DNA from 2 places in the Halobacillus sp. SY10 genome. Region 1 is predicted to be linked to the other one. Evidence: riboswitches for the same ligand, from Rfam matches in the RefSeq annotation. Region 1 holds a riboswitch; the other holds the start of a gene.
The links. A riboswitch is a leader RNA that binds a small molecule or an ion and turns the genes downstream of it on or off. The one in region 1 is predicted to bind S-adenosylmethionine.
Positions count from the first base shown of each region.

Region 2: it holds a riboswitch for S-adenosylmethionine, as region 1 does, so the genes downstream of both, ACJA3J_RS11885 (homocysteine S-methyltransferase family protein) here and ACJA3J_RS16555 (methionine ABC transporter ATP-binding protein) in region 1, are expected to answer to the same signal.

Region 1 is NZ_CP174345.1:3,225,137-3,230,150, forward strand. It holds gene ACJA3J_RS16540 (carboxymuconolactone decarboxylase family protein) at 1-148, opposite strand, end outside; gene ACJA3J_RS16545 (MetQ/NlpA family ABC transporter substrate-binding protein) at 215-1,072, opposite strand; gene ACJA3J_RS16550 (methionine ABC transporter permease) at 1,099-1,767, opposite strand; gene ACJA3J_RS16555 (methionine ABC transporter ATP-binding protein) at 1,760-2,785, opposite strand; SAM riboswitch class I at 2,866-2,974, opposite strand; SAM riboswitch class I at 3,203-3,308, opposite strand; gene ACJA3J_RS16560 (TlpA family protein disulfide reductase) at 3,400-3,822, shown strand; gene ACJA3J_RS16565 (thioredoxin family protein) at 3,963-4,280, opposite strand; gene ACJA3J_RS16570 (toprim domain-containing protein) at 4,285-4,632, opposite strand; gene gcvH (glycine cleavage system protein GcvH) at 4,755-5,014, opposite strand, start outside.
Region 2 is NZ_CP174345.1:2,328,884-2,333,897, forward strand. It holds gene ACJA3J_RS11875 (GNAT family N-acetyltransferase) at 1-537, opposite strand, end outside; gene ACJA3J_RS11880 (SecDF P1 head subdomain-containing protein) at 788-1,159, opposite strand; SAM riboswitch class I at 1,510-1,614, shown strand; gene ACJA3J_RS11885 (homocysteine S-methyltransferase family protein) at 1,809-2,858, shown strand; gene ACJA3J_RS11890 (DUF4257 domain-containing protein) at 3,343-3,672, opposite strand; gene ACJA3J_RS11895 (hypothetical protein) at 3,896-4,174, opposite strand; gene ACJA3J_RS11900 (DUF4367 domain-containing protein) at 4,699-5,014, opposite strand, start outside.

The sequences.
Region 1 (5,014 bases):
TTTTAGATAATTCTCCGGCTTTAAAACATTCTTGTGTAAATTCATCAAACTTATGAGAAACTTCCGGCATGTGCTCTCTGAAGGCTCCCATTCCTTCTTTATAATCATGTAAGTACGTTTGCGTCCACGTCATATTTTGCTCCTGCATAAGAAAACCTCCCAATAAAAATAAGTGACTGCGGTTAGTATAAACCGCAGTCACTTATTTTATCCGTCATTCAGCATCGCTTGAGACCGGTACAACAGCACCGTCATATTCTTCTTTGATGAAGTTTACGATCTCTTCAGAACGAAGAACTTCTACAAGCGTATTTAACGCTTCATTGTCTTTATCTTCACTATTAGCAGCAACGACGTTCACATAAGGAGAGTCAGACTCCTCGAGAATAATTGAATCTTCGCTGGGAGACAGGCCAGCCTCAATAGCATAGTTTGTATTAATCGCTACAAGCACGTTTTCTTCACGTTGGTAAACTTGTGGAAGGTTAGCTGCATCTACTCCCGTATCAAATTCGATGTTTTTAGGATTTTCTACAATATCCTGTACAGTAGCATCCACTTTATCCACACTTTCATCCAATTTGATTAGTCCCTCTTTCTCTAAGAGCGAAAGGACTCGACCATGAGTGGATACAGAACGACTCATGACTAGCTGCGTACCTTCTTCAACTTCTTCCAGGTTTTCATATTTTTGAGAATAAACTCCGATAGGCTCAATATGGATCCCACCAAGATTTGCAAAGTCATACCCTTTCTCTTCCTCTTGGGTCTCCATATAAGGGATCGTTTGGAAGTAGTTAGCGTCAATACGACCTTCATCTAAATCTTGGTTCGGTAAAATGTAATCCTGATATTCTTCAATCTTTAATGTGATTCCTTCTTCTTCAAGCATAGGTTTTGCTTTCTCGAGAACTTCAGCATGTGGAACACTGGTAGCTCCTACCTTAATCTCCTTTGTTCCACCTTCTTCACCTTCAGATCCTGATGCATTTTCTTCCTCATTCGATGACCCGCAAGCTGCGAGAACAAGGATAAGCAATACAGCGATTAAACTCGTCCATAGTTTTTTCATTATTCATTCTCTCCCTTTTATTTATTTTATCTTTTATCCAATTTTCGTGAGATGGCATCTCCGATGAATTGGAAAATAAACACAATTAAAATGATTAAAATAGTACAAATGAATACAACATCAAAGTTACTTCTTTGGAACCCATAAAAATAAGCGAAATCGCCAAGACCGCCAGATCCGATTGCACCGGCTACGGCGGTGTATCCAATCAATGCGATAGCTGTTACGGTTATCCCAGATATGAGAGCTGGCATCGATTCCGGAAGCAATACTTTAAAAATGATGGTCGAGTATTTAGCTCCCATAGATTTTGCTGCTTCCACGACACCTTTATCGACTTCTTTCAATGCAATTTCCACCAACCGGGCATAGAATGGCGCTCCACCAATAATCAGGGCAGGCAATGCTGCTTGTGGCCCTCGAATGGTGCCCAGCAGAAAATCAGTAAACGGGAACAATAATAAAATGAGAATAATAAACGGAATTGCTCTGAATATGTTAACAATGGAAGCAGTAATCCAATTCAACGTTTTGTTCTCCCAAAGACCCCCAGGTCCGGTCAAATAAAGGAGAAGACCCAAAAGCAAACCTAAAACGAATGTCCCAGCGACAGAAACCAGCGTCATATACAAGGTTTCATTTGTAGCTGTAATCATGTCTTCCATTCTTACGTTCGGGAACCATTCATTAAACATGTGGATTCACCTCCACTTCAACAGATGTTGATTCAATATATTCAATGGCACGCTCGACTTCTTTTTCGTCTCCATCAAATTGAACAAACATTGTTCCATATGCACCCTTTTGTGTTTGGGTAATCTTTCCATGTAGAATGTTGACGTCTAATTCAAACTTCCTTGATAAATCACTGATCAGTGCCTGATTTGTACTTTCTCCGACAAAGTGAAGGCGTATAATTTCTCCAGACCGGTAATTATCTTTGATCAATTGCAAGGAGGTTTCTTTTTCTGGATCTCCCATCACTTGATCCACAAACTTCTTCGTGACTGGTTTTTGAGGATGAAGAAAAACGTCCAACACTTCCCCTTGTTCAACAATTTTACCTTCTTCCATAACCGCCACCTGATGACAGATTTTGCGAATGACGTGCATTTCATGTGTGATCAGAACGATTGTAAGGCCAAGCTTTTCGTTAATATCCACAAGAAGATCAAGAATCGAATCCGTGGTCTCAGGGTCCAACGCGGATGTGGCCTCATCACATAAAAGAACTTTCGGATTGTTTGCAAGCGCTCTGGCTATTCCCACTCTTTGCTTTTGTCCACCGCTCAATTGGGATGGATAAGAACCTCCCCGGCCTTTCAACCCGACCAATTCAATTAATTCATCGACACGTTTTTGCCTTTCTGCTTTAGGGATCCCGGCAATTTCCAGTGGAAAAGCGATATTATCATGAACGGTACGTGACCAAAGTAAATTGAAATGCTGGAAAATCATTCCTATTTCTTGTCTGGCCAACCTTAATTTTCCTTTGCTTAATGAAGTAAGTTCCTGCTCATCGACAAGAATGCTTCCTTCTGTGGGATCTTCCAAACGGTTCAGTAAGCGAATAAATGTACTTTTACCGGCCCCACTATATCCGATCACTCCATAAATTTCCCCTTTGTTAATATTAAGACTTAAATCATCCACTGCTCGTACATCCTGATCTTTCGTGTGGAATATCTTTGATAGTCCTTTAATTGTAATCATGCTGCTTTCCCTCCACTTCAAAAAAAGCCACTCTGTAATGAGAACAGAGTGGCTTTTTTAATCATACCTAAAAATCTGTTCTCTCATCTGTCAAAGCTTAATACTTTGCAGGAATTGGCACCTGAGCAAAACAGTGTTGCCGGTTGCCGGGCATCATCGGGCCAGTCCCTCCGCCACTCTGGATAAGAGATTTTAATTTATTAAATTACTATCGCTTTAATTCGTTTAAGTAGTACAATAATGGATTGTAGCACCGTAAGAATTTTGTGTCAACTCATAAACAGATTGTTCAGAAAAATAAAGTCGATCAAAACTAAAGAAATGATTACATCTTCCATACAAAAACATCGAATATTCACTCGATTGACACAATAAAAAAATCCCTTCTTTAATAGAAGAGATTCATCGCTTTTACATTTCTCATCTATCAAAGTCAAAGACTTCGCAGGATTTAGCACCGTGCAGTTTACCTGCCGGTTGCCGGGCATCGTCGGGCCAGTCCCTCCGCCACTCTGGATAAGTGAAGATGTCGATATGAAATTAATAATTATGTTAGCATGGGAAATATATAAGCGTCAATCCATAACCTTCGCCTGATAAAAAGGAGAATGACATTGAGTAAACAAGCCCCTTTATTTGAACTACCTTACATCCACAACCACTCTTCCATTTATAAACTTGAAGAGGACTTAGGGAAAGTTATTGTCTTGACCTTCTGGGCTTCCTGGTGTCCAGATTGTGGGAAAGACTTACCTATGAAAGAACAACTTTTCAAAACGATGGACCATGACAAAGTAAAAATGATGACGATCAATGTAACTGGAAGGGAACGGAAAATTGAGGAAGGCATCGAATTCAAGGAAAAGTTTTTAACACAACCAACTCTTTCTGACGAAGGACGATACGTCTATGACTTGTACAATTGTGATGGCGTTCCTTCCACCATCATCATTAATCAACAAGGAGAGATCCATGCGAATTTTGGCGATCAGTCCTCCTTTTTAGATATTGTAAGCAAATTAGGAGAAATCGTATGATATTCATAACAAAAAGACAGCAAAGACTCCGGAAAGTCTTTGCTGTCTTTTTCATTATCGAACTCTTCCACATTACATATAAGTTTTTTAGAGAATTTTTAAATTCTACAGTAGTGGTCATTTCCTGGGAAATACATACACTATTCAACAAAACCCACCACTTTCTCATACATATAGGAGACAGAATGAAAAGCATAAATCTTTTCCTCTACCTCCCCGCCCCTCGTAACCAGCAGACATGGAACACTTTTAATCTTAAAATGCTGCATCCATTTAGGGTGCAGAGAAGCATTCATTTCCTTAAAAACTTCTCGATCAAATACAGACTCCAGTGTTGTGAGCATTTGACGCGCTAGGTGACAAGTTGCACAAAAAGGGCTATGAACGAAGGTGAGGGTCGTTTGTGGAGATTCGAAGAACTTCTTTACTTCTGTTGTTTTTATTTCCTCCACAGCCATCCTCCTATATTAAATAGATCGACTTTACATTGAAATGTCTACTGAGTAAGGCTCTTGCCAATTCAGGTTCCGGCGTAGCTGCTACTTCCCTGAAAGCCTTATCTATGTAGATATGCTCAGCGTGAGGAAGCTCTTCCATCAATTGTTTTCTTAATTTGTAGCCAGAGTCATCTTCATCCACTAGAATATACACGGTCCGATCATCTAAGTTATGATCAAAAATCATTTCTTCCATCCGCTCGATTCCTAAAGTACCATGGGTGCAGATGATTTCAATCTCTTCATCAAGAACTTTATTCAACTTCTTCTTATCTGTAATTCCTTCAACAATGACGATTCGTTCTCCATCCATCTTCATCACCTACTATATAGAAACAGACCATGCCAATCAGGCATGGTCTGAACATGATTAAGATCAAACGTGATCATGTCAGACAAGGTTTCTTAAAGCCCTGCCTGTCCAATGCACTATCCTTAGTCTTCATCGATCATTGCTTCATATTCTTCCGGGGTCATCAAGTCGTTGATTTGAGAGTTGTTACTTGGCTCAACAACAACCATCCAAGCTTTATCGTAAGGAGATTCATTGACAAACTCTGGACTGTCTTCCAGGTCTTCGTTTACTTCCACAACTTTACCACTAAGAGGGGCATAAAGTTCAGAGACAGTCTTCACAGATTCTACGCTGCCAAATGGCTCATCCGCTTCTAGTTCATCCCCGACTTCAGGAAGTT
Region 2 (5,014 bases), 900 kb from region 1:
AAACTCCTGAGGAGAAGTCCAGAATTCTAATATTTTGGATCGTAAAAATTCTATGTTTTCCAGATAATTGTCCGTATTGTCATAAAGTTCTTTATTCATTTGAAATGCTTGATAATGCCCGCTAATTGAAGGGACATTGTGGTCTTTCCTATGACTTCTCTCCAACTTATAAATGTTCTGATTTGATTTCTGCATGCTGCGATGTTCAAATACTCTCTCTATCGTCTTCTCCCATCTGGGATGATGGCCAATAGCAATAAAATTGTTTATCTTCAGCTTCCTCGCTTCTGGAAAAATCACCTGATCGATAAAATCATTGATATGGTTATTAAACCTCTCATTTTCTTCATCTCCTATAAAGAAAAAACCATCATGATTCCCCAACCAGATCAGTCCTGTGTTAGGAGAAGTGGTATCATCTACAAAAATCCGACCTGGGTTATTCCCTTCAATTACCGCTTTAACTTCTACATGTCCCTCTTCATTTATTAACTTTGTGCATTTAAAGAATTCGGTTTTATCAAGTTCACCAATCATTTTTGACTCTCCCATCGGAATGACATGATTCATTCAATGATCCCAGCCTCTCACAACATTTCTTGTTAAATATCAAAATATGTAGTTGTAGTAACCCCAAATTTACTAGGTCAGCATGAAAACATAACCGTTGCCATTGAACATCACTTTGACTGCGACTCATCATTGGGTCAACCTCTATACGGAATTCATAAAAGCTTTAAAAATGGAAGGCCATACCTATGACCTTCCATTCAATTCTAGTTAGAGACTATTGGTTGATAAAATCTACAAATTGCTCTGCTTCTTCTCTCGTATAATCACCAGCAATTTGCATGGAATCACGATCGATGACTTTTCGAATAGTTGGAGAGGCTATTTTCTCATCTCCTAAATAAATATACACCTTCTCATGGAGGTGATTCTCTGTCATCTCTTTAGGTGTATCACTATTCTTAAAGTTTACATTCACAAGTACACGGTTTTGACCCTCTTGAATACTTGCTTCTTCAAAATCCGAGGAAGACACCAGAACATTTCCTTCCTGATCTTGAATGGATACATCGTTGAACTCGAGATTGACATTTTGCTGACAACCAATGAGCAGAAAAAGCGCTGCCAATGCTGACACAATCAGCTTCATTCTATCCCTCCCTTCATAATAGGATCGTTCCGGAATTCTAGTTATCTATACGGATGGTTCTGGGTAAAGTTTCAAACAAAGTATAAAAATTACAGACATTTCTGCTCCTCTTGCTCTATCCGACGATTCTAAATGGAAATTTCGTTTTTGTCTTGCAGGCAATTTCAGAAAAATTCAACCAAACTTTTTCTGAAAATTCCATTGATTCTTACTTCATTTTCCTGTATTGTAAATCGCAAGCGAAATATTAAAATCTAATTTTCAACATGAATGTTCAATTGGGTCCCTGATCGAGGCATACGTCTTTCGTAAAGGGCGCAACTGTTTTTCTAAAAACTACATAAGAATAAAACTTATCCAGAGAGGTGTAGGGACTGGCCCTTTGATACCTCAGCAACCAGCCATTGGCACGGTGCTAACTCCAGAAGGTAGTAGTGATACCTTGAAGATAAGGAGACTCTTTATACATAAAGGACCCCCTTATCCAAGGAGGTCCTTTATTTTTTTGAAGAAGAATGACCGTGGGGCGCAATAGGATTCAAACAATTCCAGCCCATACCAGATTGAAAGTCAGCGTGTCTCTGTAAAAAGGGCATTAGCTTTCTTATAAATGAATGACTCTTAATAAAAGGAAAGGTTGTGGAATGAAATGAAACGATCATTAGAACAAAGATTACAGGATGGACCCGTTATTTGTGGAGAAGGCTACTTATTTGAATTGGAGCGCCGCGGCTATTTACAGGCCGGATCCTTTGTACCTGAAGTAGCCCTGGATAACCCCCAGGCACTAAAACAGACGTATCGTGACTATATGCTTGCAGGCTCCGACGTCGTCTTAGCCTTTACCTATAACGGCCACCGCGAAAAAATGAGAATCATTGGCAAAGAGGATTTGTTAGAGCCGCTTAACCGTCAGGCCATCCGTCTAGCCAAAGAGGTTGCCGAGGAACACCCTGAGGAGGAAGCACTCGTAGCTGGGAACGTTTCCAACACGAACCTGTTCAACCCGGATGATCCGGAAGCAGTTGAAAAAACGAGAAGCATGTTTGCGGAGATGATCGGCTGGTGTAAGGAAGAAGGCGTAGACTTTGTGAACGGCGAAACCTTCTATTACTATGAAGAAGCACTGATTGCTCTCGAAGAAATCCAAAAACAAGATCTCCCTGCTGTAATCACATTCGGTCTGATGGGCGAAAACATTCTGCGAGATGGCTACGAAGTAGAAGAAGCCTGCCGCTTATTAGAAGAAAAAGGCGCTCTTGTAGTAGGGATGAATTGCTTCCGCGGACCAGCGACAATGCAGCCGTATGTAGAGAAAATCCGTAATACGGTGGACGGCTATGTAGGTGCTCTTCCCATTCCTTACCGCACGACGGAAGAACACCCTACCTTCTTCAACCTTCCGGACGGAGGCTGTGCTTGTACACTTCCAACGGAAACAACGTTCCCAACGTCCCTGGATCCGCTCTACACGAACCGGTATGAGCTTGCTGAGTGGGCTAAAGAAGCGCACAGCATTGGTGTAAACTACCTCGGACTCTGCTGTGGAGCTTCTCCGGCTATGCTTCGTGAAGTAGCAGAAACCGTCGGCCGTACAGCCGTTAACTCCACGTATTCTCCGGATATGAAAAAACACTTCCTGTTCGGCAGTGACGACACGCTGCAGGATCACATTACAAATTATAAGACGAAAGCATAACTCAAACGCCTGTCCCAAAATAAGGACAGGCGTTATTCATAGATTTTTTCGAACGTGGCAGGTATCGGGATCTTTTATTGAAATAATCGAAATCAAGATAGACCAGTGATCCCTCCTATACTCTGGATTTAGAGTCATATTCAGGGTAGTCACTATACTTATGTAATAAGGATGATTGCTCTTTTATGCAATAGGTAAGTGCTTGAAGTTACCGCCGGACTTTTCGCCTGCTGCAGCCAAGGGAAAACCTCTTATTACTCCTACACTACGAACCTAAACTAATCTAAGCTCTGTTCTTTGGGGAATATTCACATACGATTCAACAAAAATAATGATACGAGGAATTAAGGCAGTTTATACAAATTGGTTCAAAATACCACTTGAAGAGGAAAAGGAGAGGGTTTTGGAGTATGAGTAGATAAAGAAAAGGATTCGAGAGGAAAGCAATTTTAAAGAAAAAAGTAAGGATTGGAATAGTAAAAATCTATTTAATTCGCTGATTGATACGATCCAATCCTTCTACTTTCGCTTTTTCTACATTCAATTCCCTTTTTAATAAAACATTTTCTGCTGTCATCCCTGCTAATATAGAAACTCCAATAAGCGTTCTTAATGCGTCTGGCTCAGAGATTATATAGGTAACGGCGAAAACTGAAGCTGCCGCCCCAATAAGGAAGTCAGCCAGGAATCCTAAATAAATCCCCTTGGGACGGGCTCTTTTTTTAGGGAAGATCAACACTTTTCCATTTCTCATTAAATGAGAGACAATGCCTGTCATCCCTCCAATACACCCAGCAAGAATTAGCGTATTCATAAGAAATTTTCCCCCTAGACTAAAAAAGCGGCTGTTGGTAGAAACTTAGAAACATACGCTACTATGCACTAAATCCTCAACCAAGCTCGCCGCTCCGTTTAAGTCTGTTATTTTTTTAAAAACAAATGTGCTACTATAATGAACACCTTAGCTACAGTTTACACTATTATTATCAGAAAATAAATACTATTTTTCAAAAAAATGTCTGCAATAACAACTTATGTCAGCTTAGACGATGGATTTTATTTAACCATTCATGGATCTGATCTTCATAATACTTGACTTCCTTTTTCGATGTAGAATCAACTAAATCCTTTCTTAATTGTTGATATTCTTCCAATTGGGGCTTCGTTATGGGTAGCTCATCGGTTGATTGAAGATTGTCTAAGTACATTTGGATTTCTCCAAAATAATAGCGGCTTTCCTCTATCGATACAGCATTTTTTAAGGATTTCATAAGATCGTCATAGGTTTCTTTTTCTTTTTCGTTCATCATAATCAATCGTCGGCACCTCCTCTGGATTTTACTGCACGGGCGCATAACACTGAAAAGAAAATACTACGAAAAAGCAAGATTACCTTCTAAAACTAAATGTATTTTGTCATGAACACCGATTTATACTTCATACCCATTATACAAGATTTTCTAACGGATATTGTTAGTCCCTTACAAATTTTCTCACCTTTTAAATAACAAGCTGTGAATTCAAATGAATAAAAAATAAGACTTCCCTAATAAGGAAAATGAACCATATATAGAATGTTACTTTTAAATGTGTCCCCACCCTTACCCGTATTTTGTATGTAATAGAGATTCACCATATAAATGACAGGCAATTCAGTGTCCATATTTCTTTGGACATCCATGCGTTACGAACTTTTTTCTGTTTAGCTTTAATCTAACGTCTCCGTTTATTTTAGACTACAAAAGGAAAAATCCACTCCCTTGAATGAAAGGAGTGGATTTACTACATGAGAAAAATTCTTCGTTAACTCAACAGTTCTTTAACAGTATAGTAGCATTCCTTATTTAAAAGACTCCGCCACTTTGATCAGATCATCTTTTGATAAGCCGTCTACATTCCCTTTCAATTCATACATAATCGACTCATCTTTCCAAATCAACCGTTGAGTCTCGCCTTCATTCCCAGCATATTGCCCCGTTTGGTCACCGATCGATACCTCTTCTGTCTCTATATCCTGAGAGGAGATTTCGGCATCTTTAACAGTCATCAATTCCATCGTTTCATTCGTTTCAGCATGAAAGATGAAGATTAGTACGGTATCCTTTTGCTCCATAACTCCAGCTTCTATTTCTACACCGTCTACTTCAAAAGGCATG